Regions from separate parts of the Methylocystis sp. WRRC1 genome, predicted to be linked through region 1. Evidence: predicted binding sites of a transcription regulator. Region 1 holds the regulator's gene; the other holds the start of a gene.

Region 1 (6,699 bases):
TTCAGCGATTCGACGCCGGAGCTCGACGCCGGCGCGCGCTTCTATGGCGGCGCATCCTTTCTCGCCATGCTCGATCCGCGGTTCCTAACGCGCGTGTTGTGGCCCTATATCCATGGCGATCAGGCCGTCATACGCCTAGGCATGGCGGAACGGGCCGTCCTCTCGCCGGAGGTCGAGGCGGCGGAATATGACCTCGTCCACTGCAACCATTTCTTCCTGATGCCGGTCGCGCGCCGCCTCTCGCGCGGTCGCGCGCCGATCATGCTCGACACCCACGATCTGCAGGCCCGCCAGTTCGCGCTGATCAACGAGCGCATGCCCTGGCTCCCGCCGCGCGTCACCTATGAGGCGATGCTGGCGCAGGAGCTGGAGGCGATGCGCGGCGCCGATCTTTTGTTGCATCTCAATGCGCAGGAATCCGACGCCTTTCGCGCCATGTTGCCGGAGAAGCGCCATTCGCTGCTCTATCCCGCGACGCCGCCCGCCCCGACCGGCCCCGGCGGCGAGGACATCGTGCTTGTCGCGAGCAACAACACGGCAAATGTCGAAAGCGTGATCTGGTTCCTGCGCGAGGTCGCGCCGAAAGCGGCGGGCGTGACGGTGAAGATCGCCGGCAATGTCGACGCCGGCGTGCGGGCCCGCGCCCCCGAGGAATATGCTTCCTACAAGCGCTGGTTTCTCGGCCGGGTGGACGATCCCGGCGCCGTCTATGCGACGGCCCGTCTGGCGCTCTTGCCGACGATCAGCGGCACGGGCCTTTCGATCAAGACGGTCGAGGCCATGTCCAGCGGCGTCCCTTTGATCGCGACGCCGCAGGCGCTGCGCGGCATGGACGCGGAAGCGCTCTCGCTGCCCGGCGTAAGCCTGGCGGATACGGCAGAGGATTTCGCGCGCGCGCTCGTCGAGGCTGCGCGGGCGCCGGCCGCGGACGAATCGGCGCGGAGGGCGAGCGCGACGCGCGCCTACTACGACGCGCGCTTTTCATCCTCCGCCTACGAGCGCAATCTCGCCACGCTCACGGCTCCGCTTCTTGCGCGCGGATCGTGACTTTTTACGCTGTGAAAACACGGCCTTGAAGAAAGTGTGGCGCAATCGCAACGCCGGCGCGAAAATCACGCGGCCGGCGGTTGTTAGAATTTCTTCATCAATTCAGTGGTGTTACCTTGGATATCGACGTGCTGCGCGGGGTCCCCGGCGGCCTTGCATTGGAGACGGGTAAAATGACTTTCAAGGCTACCGTTGTCGGCGCATTGGCGTCGGTCCTCATGATCGGCGCCGCCTCCGCCGCGGATCTCCCCAGCCGAAAGGCCCCGCCGGAATACATTCCCCCGCCGCCGGTCTTCAGCTGGGAAGGTTGGCACATCGGCGTCGTCGGCGGCTATGGCGGCGGCTCGTCCAGCACCAGCTCCTGGATATGGGACTTCGGTGCCGTTCCCGCCGTATGGAACGTCAACACCTCGCGGGGCACGAGCGGCTATCTCGTCGGTTACGAGAGCGGCTACACGTGGCAGTTCTCCAACAATTTCGTTCTGGGCTACGAGTCGGAGTTCAGCTACGCCGACGTGCGCAGCAACAACACCAACTCCTGGTTCGGCGGCGTGAGCAATCGCCTCGAGTGGTTCGGCGCCGAGCGGCTCCGCTTCGGCTACGCCTTCGGCCGCATCCTGCCTTACGTCACCGGCGGTCTCGCCTATGGCCGGGTGAAGGCTTCCGGCACGGATTCCATCGGCGGCTTCCTGTTCCCGACCAACGCCTCGACCTGGCAGGCCGGCTGGACGGTCGGCGCGGGTCTCGAATACGCCTTCTGGGACAAGTTCTCGATCAAGGCCGAATATCTCTACACGAGCATGAAGGGCCCGAGCGGCACCGGCCTCGCTTTCCCGAACGGTTTCCGCACCTTCGACGGCCGCGGCTTCGACACGCATCTCGCCCGCGTCGGCCTGAACTACAATGTGAAGAGCATTGGCGCGCTGCTCGGATGGGATGGCCTCGGCCTCTGATCGACGCAAAGCAACCGACGCCTCGCGCGTCGTTCGAGCCCGGCCGGTTTGGCCGGGCTTTTTTGTTTCGCGGCGCGGCCTCGACGGCGCGGCGGGATGCGATATTGTCTTATGTCATGATCCGCACAACACCGATAATTTCGCCGGCCTCGGGTCTCGCTCAGCTCACCGATCGGTCCCGAGAGATTTTCCGCCAGATCGTCGACAGCTATCTCGCCTCCGGGGAGCCTGTCGGCTCGCGGCAATTGTCGCGTCTTCTGCCGATGACTCTGTCGCCTGCGTCCGTGCGCAATGTGATGCAGGATCTCGAAGAGCTTGGCCTCATCTACGCGCCGCATACGAGCGCGGGACGCCTGCCGACCGAACTCGGCCTGCGCTTCTTCGTCGACTCCATGCTGCAGGTCGGCGATCTCGACGACTCGGAGCGCGCCCGCATCGCCGCCGAGGTCGAGGCCGCCTCGAAGGGGCATGATTTCCAGGGCGTGCTGTCGGAGGCGACCAGCCTGCTCTCAGGCCTGACGCGCGTCGCGGGCGTCGTCGTCGCGACGAAGGAAAATGTCCGCCTGAAGCAGATCGACTTCGTGCGGCTCGAGCCCGAACGCGCGCTGGCGATCCTCGTCGCCGACGACGGCACGGTCGAGAACCGCGTCATTCCCGTCGCGCGCGATCTGCCGGCGTCGGCGCTCACCGAGGCGGCGAATTATCTGAATGCGCGCATCACCGGCCGCACATTGGCGGAAGCGCGCGAAGGCATAGAGGCGTCGCGCCGGGCCGCGCAGATGGAGCTCGACGAATTGACCGCGCGTCTCGTGGAGGAAGGGATGGCGAGTTGGGCGGGCGCATCGAGCGGCGCCCGTCAGCTCATCGTGCGCGGACAGGCGCATCTCCTCGAGGATCTGACCGCCGCCGCCGACCTCGAGCGCGTGCGGCTGCTTTTCGCCGATCTAGAAACCAAGACCGGCGTGATCGATTTGCTCGAACGCGCGGAAGAGGGCGAGGGCGTCCGCATCTTCATCGGCTCGGAGAACAAGCTGTTCTCGCTCTCCGGCTCCTCGCTGATCGCCGCGCCCCTGCGCGACAGCGAGCGGCGCATCATCGGCGCCCTCGGAGTGATCGGCCCTACGCGGCTGAATTACGCGCGCATCGTGCCGATGGTGGACTATACCGCGAAAGTCGTTGCGCGCGTCGTCGGCGGCGGGTGAAAAGAAACGGGCGGAGACCGTCAGCCCCCGCCCGCGTCATGCTCGCCTGTTTCAGCGTCTCAACCGGATGATCACCGGCGGTGGCCGCCGTGGTGGTGGCCATGGTGATGATGTCCATGATGACCATGATGGCCCCAGTGACCGCCGTGGTGGCCGCCCCAGCCCCAGCCGTGATGACCGCCCCAGTGTCCGTGTCCGCCCCATCCATGGCCGCCGTGATGGTGACCACCATGCGTCCAGAAGCAACGGCCGTAACGACAGACCCACACCGCATGCGCCTGTTCGAGACCCGCGGCTTCGCCTGATTGCGCGACAGCGTCTTTCGGCGCCGCCGGCATGGCCGAGGCGTTCGTCGCGGTCATGGACAGGGCGCCGACCGCCACAGCGGCGGCAACGAGTAAATTCACATGCTTAACCATGTCATGTCCCTTGTGGATGAGGTTTCACCTAAATTGGGCAATCAATTGCAGCCGTTGCGGCTCTCCCACATCTGAATTTCGTTTACGCGCCTTCTCTCCCAGCCGCGCAAATCGCCGTAGGGGGGGAAGCATCCGGGGCCGAATTCGGCCCTGGCGCGGGCCGTTTTGAAACAATATCCGTTACGCGCGTAGATCTTGTTTCGCTCGTACCACAATTCGTCGCAGGACATGTCCGATGGATGCTGCGCTCGCGCCGGCGGCGGCGCCGCAAACAGGCTGCCGCCCATGACAACGGCCGCAATCGCGCCGTGTATGAAGTTTGACGCCCGATAAGCCATTTTCAATTCTCCCTGATAGCGCCTTGTAACTGTGTCGGAAATTGCGAACGTCAACGGTCCGAGCCAGGGCACTTTCTGTAGTGTTGACGCTGCCGCCTCCTCCTGCGCGGTCCCGGGGACGCACATTCCCGCCGTCACATGACATGGCTACGCTCGCGGCCGACATGAATGCGGTGAAAAGTCGCGTTGCAATCCAATCGCCGTGGCGCCCTCGCCACGACCCGTATTATTTCGCGCCTCGATCACATGAAATTCTGCGGATCGACGTCGATCTGCACGCGCACGCCGCCGCGTTCCTTCGGGCTTGCGCCGATGAGGTCCCGCAGGAAGCTCTGCACATCGGCGCTGCGCGGCGCCTTCACGAGCAGGCGATAACGATAACGGCCGCGAATGAGCGCGATCGGCGCTTCGGCCGGGCCGAGAAGCATGATTTCGTCCGCCTCCGGCAGTCCGCCGAGCGCCGCGACGCGGTAGCGCGGCGAGGGCGGCAGATCATGCGCGGCGCGCGTAATTGCGCGGGCGTGCGCCTCGGCGGCGGCGGCGTCCCTGGCGGAGACGATGAGCGCGGCCAGACGGCCGAAAGGCGGCAGCCCCGCTCGCTCGCGAAGCGCGATTTCCTGTGCGTAGAATTTTTCGGCGTCGCCGGAGAGCAGCGCCGCGATGACGGGATGGTCTGGTTGAAAGGTCTGGATCAGCGCGCGGCCGGGCTTGTCGCCGCGCCCCGCGCGTCCGGTAACCTGATTGAGCAATTGAAAGGTGCGCTCGGCCGCGCGCGGATCGCCGCTGCCGAGGCCCAGATCGGCGTCGACCACGCCGACGAGCGTGAGATGCGGGAAATTATGCCCCTTTGCGACGAGTTGCGTGCCGATGACGATGTCGAAGGCGCCTTTTGCGATTTCCTCGAGCTCGCGCCTGAGGCGCTCCGCCCCGCCGGGGAAATCGGACGACAGAACGAGAATGCGCGCGTCGGGAAACAGCGTCGCCGCCTCTTCCGCGAGACGCTCGACGCCGGGTCCGCAGGCGGCGAGCGAATCTTCGGCCTCGCATTCGGGGCAGACGTCGGGGCGGCGTTCGACATGTCCGCAATGATGGCAGACCAGCGCGCGGCGGAAGCGATGTTCGACGAGCCACGCGTCGCAGTTCTCGCAGCGGAAACGATGGCCGCAAACGCGGCATAGAGTGAGCGGCGCATAGCCGCGACGATTGAGAAACAGCAGCGCCTGTTCGCCGCGCGAGATTGTTTCTCCGACGGCGAGGGCCAGACGAGGCGCGATCCAGCGTCCGCGCGGCGGCCCTTCGACGCGCATGTCGATGGATTCGAGCAGCGGCATCGGCCGCGACCCGGCGCGCGCGTCGAGTTTCAGATGTCCGTAGCGGCCGCGTTGGGCGTTTACCCGCGTTTCGATCGACGGCGTCGCGGAGGCGAGCGCGATGGTCGCGTCCTCCATGCGCGCGCGCACCACGGCCATGTCGCGCGCGTGGTAGGAAACGCCGTCGTCCTGCTTGTAGGCGCCTTCGTGCTCCTCATCGACGACGATGAGGCGCAGGTCGCGAAACGGAAGAAACAGCGCCGAGCGCGCGCCGGCGACGACGCTGAGTTCGCCTGTCGCCGCCGCGCGCCAGATGCGCGCCCGCTTGCGCGGGGAGACGCCCGAATGCCACTCCGCCGGCTTCTCGCCGAAACGCGTCGCGAAGCGTTCGAGAAACTGCGCGGTGAGCGCAATCTCCGGCATCATCACCAGCGCCTGTCCGCCTTCCTTCAGCGCGGCGGCGATGGCTTCGAAATAGACTTCCGTCTTGCCGGCGCCGGTGACGCCTTCGAGAAGGAACGGCTTGTATGCATGCGCCCGCACCGCCGCGGTCAGCGCCTGTGCGGCCGCGAGTTGCGCGGGCTCCAGCAGCGGCGCGCCATGATCGGGATCGAGCGGGCGCGCAATCGGGTCGGGCGGCGCGGCGATCGTCTCCAGCGCGCCGTCGTCGACCAGGGCGTCGATGACGCCCGGGGAACAGGCGGCGGCGTCGGCCAGCGCCTTTTTCGTGAAGGCCATGCCGCCTTCCGCCGCGGCCAGCACGCGCCCGCGCGTGGGCGTGAGACGCTCGGGCGTTGCGCCGGTTGCGCGATAGAGCGTGCGGAGGGCGTCTGGCGCGGCTTCCTCGGCCGCGCGCGTCGCGAGCCGCAGCGCCATGCCGCGCGGCGCGAGCGTGTAGCGCGCCAGCCAGTCGATGAAGTCACGCAGCTTCTGCGACAGCCGCGGCCGATCGAGCCGCGTGATGACCATCTTGAGATTGCCGCGGGCGGCGGGCGCCGCGTCGACGGCCCAGACGACGCCATAGGCCTCGCGCGTCCCCAGCGGAATTTTCACGCTGTCGCCGGGTTGAAGCCCCAGCGCCGGCGGCGCGAAATAGGAGTAGGGCGCATCGACGGCGACGGGCGGCAGGACCTCTACGATCTGCGCCTGCGAGTTGGTGGTGTCTTCGGCCCCGCTCATGGAGCCGTCATAGACCATATTTCGGTCGTCGCGAGGACTCCCTGCCGCAGGGTCGACTAAGAGACGTTCACGGCAGCAGTCTGGATAGCGGTTTGGGGATTTTCAGACCCGGAACGGTCACGCAGAGGTTGGTCGTTGGCCCCTCGAGTTCAAATTTGTAGCTCGTCGCGTCGGGACGCCGCGCCTCTACGCTCTCCTCGGGCGTCTTGAGCGAAAATATGGCTTCGATCGCGCCGCGCTCGACCTGCGAC
Region 2 (6,699 bases), 1.0 Mb from region 1:
CGACCTTGGTCGGGTCGATGATGCCGAGCTTCATCAGGTCGCCGAACTCGCCCTTCTGGGCGTCGAAGCCATAGCCATATTCGGTGGCCTCGAGCAGCTTGCCGACCACGACCGCGCCGTCGCCGCCGGCGTTGTCGACGATCTGGCGCGCCGGAGCCTGGATGGCCTTGCGCACGATGTCGACGCCCGTCTTCTGGTCGCCGTTGGCGGTCTTGACGCCGTCGAGCGCCTTGATGGCGCGCAGCAGCGCAACGCCGCCGCCGGGCGACACGCCTTCTTCAACGGCCGCGCGGGTCGCGTTGAGGGCGTCGTCGACGCGGTCCTTCTTCTCCTTGACTTCAACTTCCGTCGCGCCGCCGACGCGGATCACCGCAACGCCGCCCGCGAGCTTGGCGAGACGCTCCTGGAGCTTCTCACGGTCGTAGTCGGAGGTGGTCTCCTCGATCTGCGACTTGATCTGGGCAATGCGGGCCTCGATGTCCTTCTTGTCGCCGGCGCCGTCGATGATCGTGGTGTTCTCCTTCTCGATGCGAACGCGCTTGGCGCGGCCGAGCATGGGGAGCGTCACGTTTTCGAGCTTGATGCCCAGATCCTCGGCGATCATCTGGCCGCCCGTTAGGATGGCGATGTCTTCGAGCATGGCCTTGCGGCGATCGCCGAAGCCCGGCGCCTTCACGGCGGCGATCTTGAGGCCGCCACGCAGCTTGTTGACGACGAGCGTGGCGAGCGCCTCGCCCTCGATGTCCTCGGCGACGATGACGAGCGGCTTGCCGGTCTGGACGACCGCCTCGAGGATCGGCAGCAGCGGCTGCAGCGTCGACAGCTTCTTCTCGTGGATGAGAAGATAGGCGTCGTCGAGCTCGGCGATCATCTTCTCGGCGTTGGTGATGAAGTAGGGGGACAGATAGCCGCGGTCGAACTGCATGCCCTCGACGATGTCGGTCTCGGTCTCGAGGCTCTTGGCCTCCTCGACCGTGATGACGCCCTCATTGCCGACCTTCTGCATCGCCTTGGCGATTTCCTCGCCGATGAAGCGGTCGCCATTGGCCGAGATGGTGCCGACCTGGGCGATCTCGTCGTTGGAGGTGACCTTCTTGGAGTGGGCCTTGAGGTCGGCGACGATGGCCTCGACGGCGAGATCGACGCCACGCTTCAGATCCATCGGGTTGAGGCCGGCGGCCACGGCCTTGGCGCCTTCCTTGGCGATCGAGGCGGCGAGCACGGTCGCAGTGGTGGTGCCGTCGCCGGCAATGTCATTCTGCTTGGAGGCGACTTCACGGACGAGCTGGGCGCCGAGGTTCTCGAACTTGTCGGAAAGCTCGATCTCCTTGGCGACGGTCACGCCGTCCTTGGTGATGCGGGGCGCGCCGAAGGACTTCTCGATCACGACATTGCGGCCCTTCGGACCGAGCGTGACCTTGACGGCGTTGGCGAGGACTTCGACGCCGCGCAGAATGCGGTCGCGCGCGTCGGTGGAGAAACGGACGTCTTTGGCAGCCATTTAGAAACTCCTGGAGATGATTTGAAAGCGGGAAGGGCGGGGTCGGGTCAGTCGACGATGCCCAGGATGTCGCTTTCCTTCATGATGAGCAGGTCTTCGCCGTCGATCTTGACCTCGGTGCCGGACCATTTGCCGAACAGCACGCGATCGCCGGCCTTCACATCGAGCGGAACCAGCTTGCCGCTCTCGTCGCGGGCGCCGGGGCCCACGGAAATCACTTTGCCTTCCTGCGGCTTTTCCTTGGCGGTGTCGGGGATGATGATGCCGCCCTTGGTCTTTTCCTCGCCTTCGAGACGCTTGACCACGACCCGGTCGTGCAGGGGACGAAACGCCATTGCCAATTCTTCCTTTTCTGCGCTTCGAGCGGCCTCGGCCGCCCGTCGCAAGAGATAAGCGAAAGCTGTTGGCACTCTCTAAAGACGAGTGCCAACAGCGGGCTGGACATATTCCGCCGCCAACGCAAAGTCAAGATTGGACAGGAGGGAAGATCGCCTTTTGCCGCGATTTCGTCGCCGCGGCGACCGCAGATCGAGAGAGGGAAACCATAAAAAAAGTCGCCCCCGTCCGGATGTCTCCGGACGGGGGCGATTTACAAAGTCAGGTGAGGCGAAAACTCAGCAGTTTCCAGCCCGATGTGCGCAGGCCTTGTTCAGAAGGTCGATGAAGCTCGACGTTCCGCTCGACATCAGGATCGAACCACCCAGGTATTTCGGCTCGGTGGCGACCGGGCCGTAGGAGGAGACCGACTTCAGCCAGTTCCTCGCCGTTCCGGCGGGAGAGCCGGCTCCAGCGACGCCGAAATCCTGAATCCAGGGGCCGCCGCTCGTGCCGCCGCGCTGCGCGGAACCGTAGGTGACCGTGTTGCTTCCGCCATTGGCGAAGCTTTCGGCGGTCGTGTTCTGCATCTTCGCGCAATTGTCCAGATTGCAGGGATAGCCGATGATCGTCAGATGGTTCGGCGACAGGCCGCCCGTCGAATAGCCGAGATAGCCGGTGAACGCCGAAATCTTCTGGCCCGCGGTGTTGTCGCGCATTTCCATCATGGCGACGTCCTGCTGATTGGGCACCGACCCGTTGCCAGCCGACCAGAAGCCGGAGACGATCACCCAAGCCGGGGTCCAGGTGCCTTTCGGCGCCGCGCCGTTGTTATAGGCGGGGACGAACACCCAGTTGCTATAGAAATATTTGTTGGTGCTCGGATCGTCGCTCGTCGGCCCCGCGTGATAGACGCAGTGGCCCGCCGTCACGAGAACGCGCGGCCGCAGCACCGACGCCGAACAGACCGAGTCACGCCCGGTCCGCGGGTTGCGGAACGCGAGGCGACCCGTCGTGACATAGGGGTAGGTCGTCGTGGCGGCGTCCGGGAACACCCGGCTCGTCGTGAAATGCGCGCCATAGGAGCTCGTGTTGCGGCTGGTCCCAGCGTCATCCGGCGCGGCGCCCGTCAAAGGCATCGGCGGATGCAGCCGGCGCGCGATGGCGCTGGAGTCCTCGGTCGTCGGAGGCGCTCCCGCGCCCGTCTGCGACGGACCCGCGGCGGCGGCGGTCGAGTCGATCGGCTGCAGCCGGTGTCCCGGCGCGGGGACGAGTTCGATCGGCTTTGCGTTCCTGATGCGGTCCGCGGTCCAGTAGTTTTCCGTCGACCTGGCGTCCCCGCCCGGCGCCGTCAGCGGCGGCGCGGCCTGCGCAAAGGCGCCCGACGCCAGAAGCGTCGTCGCAAATACAGCGGCGGAAGCCTGAAACAGCCGGGATCCGACGCCCGGCGTCTTAAAAAATGACATTTTGCCCCTCCCAGTTCGAACACATAACCCCACAGGGAGGTTTACATATAGCAAAGGCGACGTTTGCGCAAATCGAAACGGGGGGCGGACGCCTGGTTGCCCCTCGGGCCGAGCCGGCCTAGTAAGCGGGCTGCGGCTTTTCCGCCGCTCCGCTTCTGAGGACGTCCCGCTTGTCCCCCCGACCGACCCCTCGCGCCCTCGGCCTCGCCGCCGCGCTCGCCGCGCTCGCGCTCGACCAGGCGCACAAGTATTGGATGCTGAACGTCTTCGACATTGCGGAGCGTGGACCGATCAATGTCGCGCCCTTTCTCGATGTGCTGCTGTCCTGGAATTACGGCGTCTCCTATTCGCTGTTTCCCGCGCATGAGGACTCAGCCAGGGCGGCGCTCCTCGCGGCGCAGGGCGTCATCGTCGCCGGACTGGCCTTCTGGCTCACGAGGGTCCGGGACCGGCTCACGGCCCTGGCCCTCGGCCTCGTCATCGGCGGCGCGCTCGGCAACGCGACGGACCGGATCACGCGCGGGGCGGTCGCGGATTTTTTCTATCTCCACACGACCCTGCCCGTCGGCCCGCTGGCCAATTACGTTTTCAACGTCGCCGACGTTTTCATCACGGCGGGAGTGGCGCTTCTCCTTTACGAGAGCCTTTTCGCCCCGCCGGAGTCGCCGGCCGAGGGGCCTTGATGCGGCCGCGATTCGCGCGCCGGCCGCTTTTGGCTTAAGGAAAAGCGCGCCCCGCCACTAAATCGCCAACAAGTCGCGCACATGTTGCGGCTTTCGGGGTCAAGCAGAGGTCTCGGCGTCGCGTCTCGCGGTCGCCGTCCTTTTGGGCACCAGGGAGATCCTTCGATGAAGCTCGCACGGTCGCGGCGTCGCGCCATCTGCGCTTTCGCCGGTCTTGCGGCGGCCTACGCCGCGCCGGCTCTGGCCTATGACGACAAATCCACGATCACCTCTGTGATGGACCTTGTCGGCGTGTCCACCGAGACGGACGCCAGGTCGATCGACTACAGCGAGCGCCCGAAGCTCGTGCTGCCGCCGAGCCGCAGCGCCGACGTTCTTCCCGCCCCGCGCGAGAGCGTCGACCGCCCCGACGGCTGGCCGAGCAACGCCCCGGGAACGCAGCGCAAGAGCGATCGCTTCGGCCGCGTGGCCGGCGCTCCGCCGGACCCCAAGAAACCCGGCCTTCTCGAGCGCGTGCGCGGACCCGCGCCGACTGCCGCGCCCGGGACCGACGACGAGCCCGGCCTCCTCCAGCGCGTGATGAGCGCTCGCGCCCGCAACGCCGCCAATGAGCCGGACGAGCCCGCCCGCCGCCAGCTCACCGAGCCGCCGGACGGCTATCGCCACCCGACGCAGGCGCTGGGCTCGGTCCGCGACACGGACGCCAAGAAGACCAGCTGGTGGAATCCGCTGAGCTATATGGGCGGCGGCGGGAACGACAACGATCCCGTCGCGCAGCCCGGCAGCGTCACTCCCGCGCAGCAGGCGAGCAGCGGCGGCGGCGGCGGACTGTCGAGCCTGATGCCGAGCTTTCTGAGAGGTTCTGACAAGAACTGATTTTCGGCCTATATAGGAGGCCAATGTCTCCTGATTTGCGTGGCCCTGCGCCGCGGGAAAGGCCGTTCATGTCATCGCAGCCGTCGGCGACCGCCCCCTCTCTTACCCCGGGCGCGGCCGCCGCCTCGTCCGCCGGCGCCGCCGCCGTCTCCCATTTCAGGCTCGACAACGGACTCGAGGTGGTCGTCATCCCCGACAACCGCACGCCCGTCGTCACCCATATGATCTGGTATCGCAACGGCTCCGCCGACGATCCGATCGGCAAGTCCGGCATCGCGCATTTCCTCGAACATCTGATGTTCAAGGGCACGAAGGCGCATCCGCAGGGCGAGTTCTCCAACCTCGTCGCCGAACTCGGCGGTCAGGAGAACGCCTTCACCAGCTACGACTACACGGCCTATTTCCAGCGCATCGGCAAGGAGCACCTCGCGACGCTGATGGATTTCGAGGCTGACCGCATGCGCAATCTCGTCCTCACCGACGAGGTGGTTTTTCCCGAGCGCGACGTGGTGCTCGAGGAACGGCGCATGCGCACCGACAACGACCCCTCCGCCCAGCTCGACGAGGCGGTGCAGGCGGCGCTTTTCGCGCATCATCCCTATGGCACGCCGATCATCGGCTGGAACCACGAGATCGAGAGCCTCGGCCGCGAGGACGCGCTGAATTATTACAGCCGCTTCTACACGCCGGAGAACGCAATTCTCATCGTCGCCGGCGACGTCGAGGCGGCGGAGGTCGAGCGGCTCGCGAAGGAGAGCTACGGCCGGATTCCCGCGCGCGCCGAGCCGCCGCGCCGCACCCGCACGCAGGAGCCGCCGCACCGCGCCCACCGGCTCGTGACGCTCTCCGACGAGAAGGTCGAGCAGCCCGCGCATGAGCGCGTCTTCCTCGTGCCTTCCTACAAGACCGCCCGGCCCGGCGAGGCCGAGGCGCTGGAGACGCTCGCCTATATGCTCGGCGGCGGACCGACGAGCGCGCTCTACGAGACGCTGGTCGTCGAGAAGAAGATCGCGGTCGGCGCCGGCGCCTATTATCTCGGCTCGGCGGTCGACGACACGCGGCTCTGGGTCTACGCCACGCCCGCGCCCGGCGTGTCGCTCGAAGAGCTCGACGCGGCGATCGACGCGGTGCTGAAATCCTTCGCGGAGGCGCCGATCGACGCGCAGCATCTGCAGCGCGCCAAGACCCGGCTGATCGCCGACGCGATCTATGCGCAGGACAGCCAGGCCTCGCTCGCGCGCTGGTATGGCGAGGCGCTGGCGACCGGCCTCACCATCGAGGACGTGCAGGCCTGGCCGGAGCGCATGGAGATGGTCACGGCCGCCGACGTCACGGAGGCCGCGCGCAAATGGCTCGACAAGCGCCGCTCCGTCACCGGCTTCCTGACGCCGGCCGACGCCGCCTGAATCCTTTCGAGGCCGGCGCTGCGAGCGTCGGCCGTTCTCCTTTTCGGGATTTCCCAATGACCGCCCATGCTCCCGTCGTCACCATGGCCTCCCGCGCCGAACATGTGCAGCGTATCGTCACGCCCGGCGGCGTCACGGCCTGGCTCGTCGAGAGCTACGCCGTGCCGCTCGTCGCGCTCGAATTCGCGATCCGCGGCGGCGCGGCGCAGGACCCCGCCGACAAGCCCGGCCTCGCCACGCTCTTGGCCGGCATGCTCGACGAGGGCGCCGGCCCCCATGACGCGCGCGGCTTTCATCGCGCCATCGACGAACTCGCGATTCATCTGGGCTTCGGCGCCGACCGCGACTCGATTTCGGGCCATTTGCAGACGCTCTCGAAGAACACCGGCAAGGCCTTCGAGCTGCTGAAACTCGCGCTGACCGAGGCGCGTCTCGACGCCGCCGACGTCGCC

The links. The regulator HrcA, encoded in region 1, represses chaperone genes, less so after heat shock. The targets are predictions, from matches to a motif close to GTTAGCACTCNCNNNNNGNGAGTGCTAAC.
Region 2: a site for HrcA is predicted at 1,904-1,932, ahead of groES (co-chaperone GroES). Genes of this name have one in related genera too.

Annotation. Positions count from the first base shown of each region.
Region 1 is NZ_JAJFZJ010000001.1:2,993,823-3,000,521, forward strand. Features, by position in the region: gene LG047_RS14530 (glycosyltransferase) at 1-1,047, shown strand, start outside; gene LG047_RS14535 (outer membrane protein) at 1,221-2,000, shown strand; gene hrcA (heat-inducible transcriptional repressor HrcA) at 2,117-3,202, shown strand; gene LG047_RS14545 (hypothetical protein) at 3,274-3,621, opposite strand; gene LG047_RS14550 (YARHG domain-containing protein) at 3,663-3,959, opposite strand; gene LG047_RS14555 (primosomal protein N') at 4,202-6,448, opposite strand; gene LG047_RS14560 (protealysin inhibitor emfourin) at 6,516-6,699, opposite strand, start outside.
Region 2 is NZ_JAJFZJ010000001.1:1,961,232-1,967,930, reverse strand. Features, by position in the region: gene groL (chaperonin GroEL) at 1-1,501, opposite strand, end outside; gene groES (co-chaperone GroES) at 1,549-1,836, opposite strand; gene LG047_RS09460 (serine protease) at 2,116-3,282, opposite strand; gene lspA (signal peptidase II) at 3,453-3,965, shown strand; gene LG047_RS09450 (hypothetical protein) at 4,131-4,841, shown strand; gene LG047_RS09445 (pitrilysin family protein) at 4,910-6,247, shown strand; gene LG047_RS09440 (pitrilysin family protein) at 6,304-6,699, shown strand, end outside.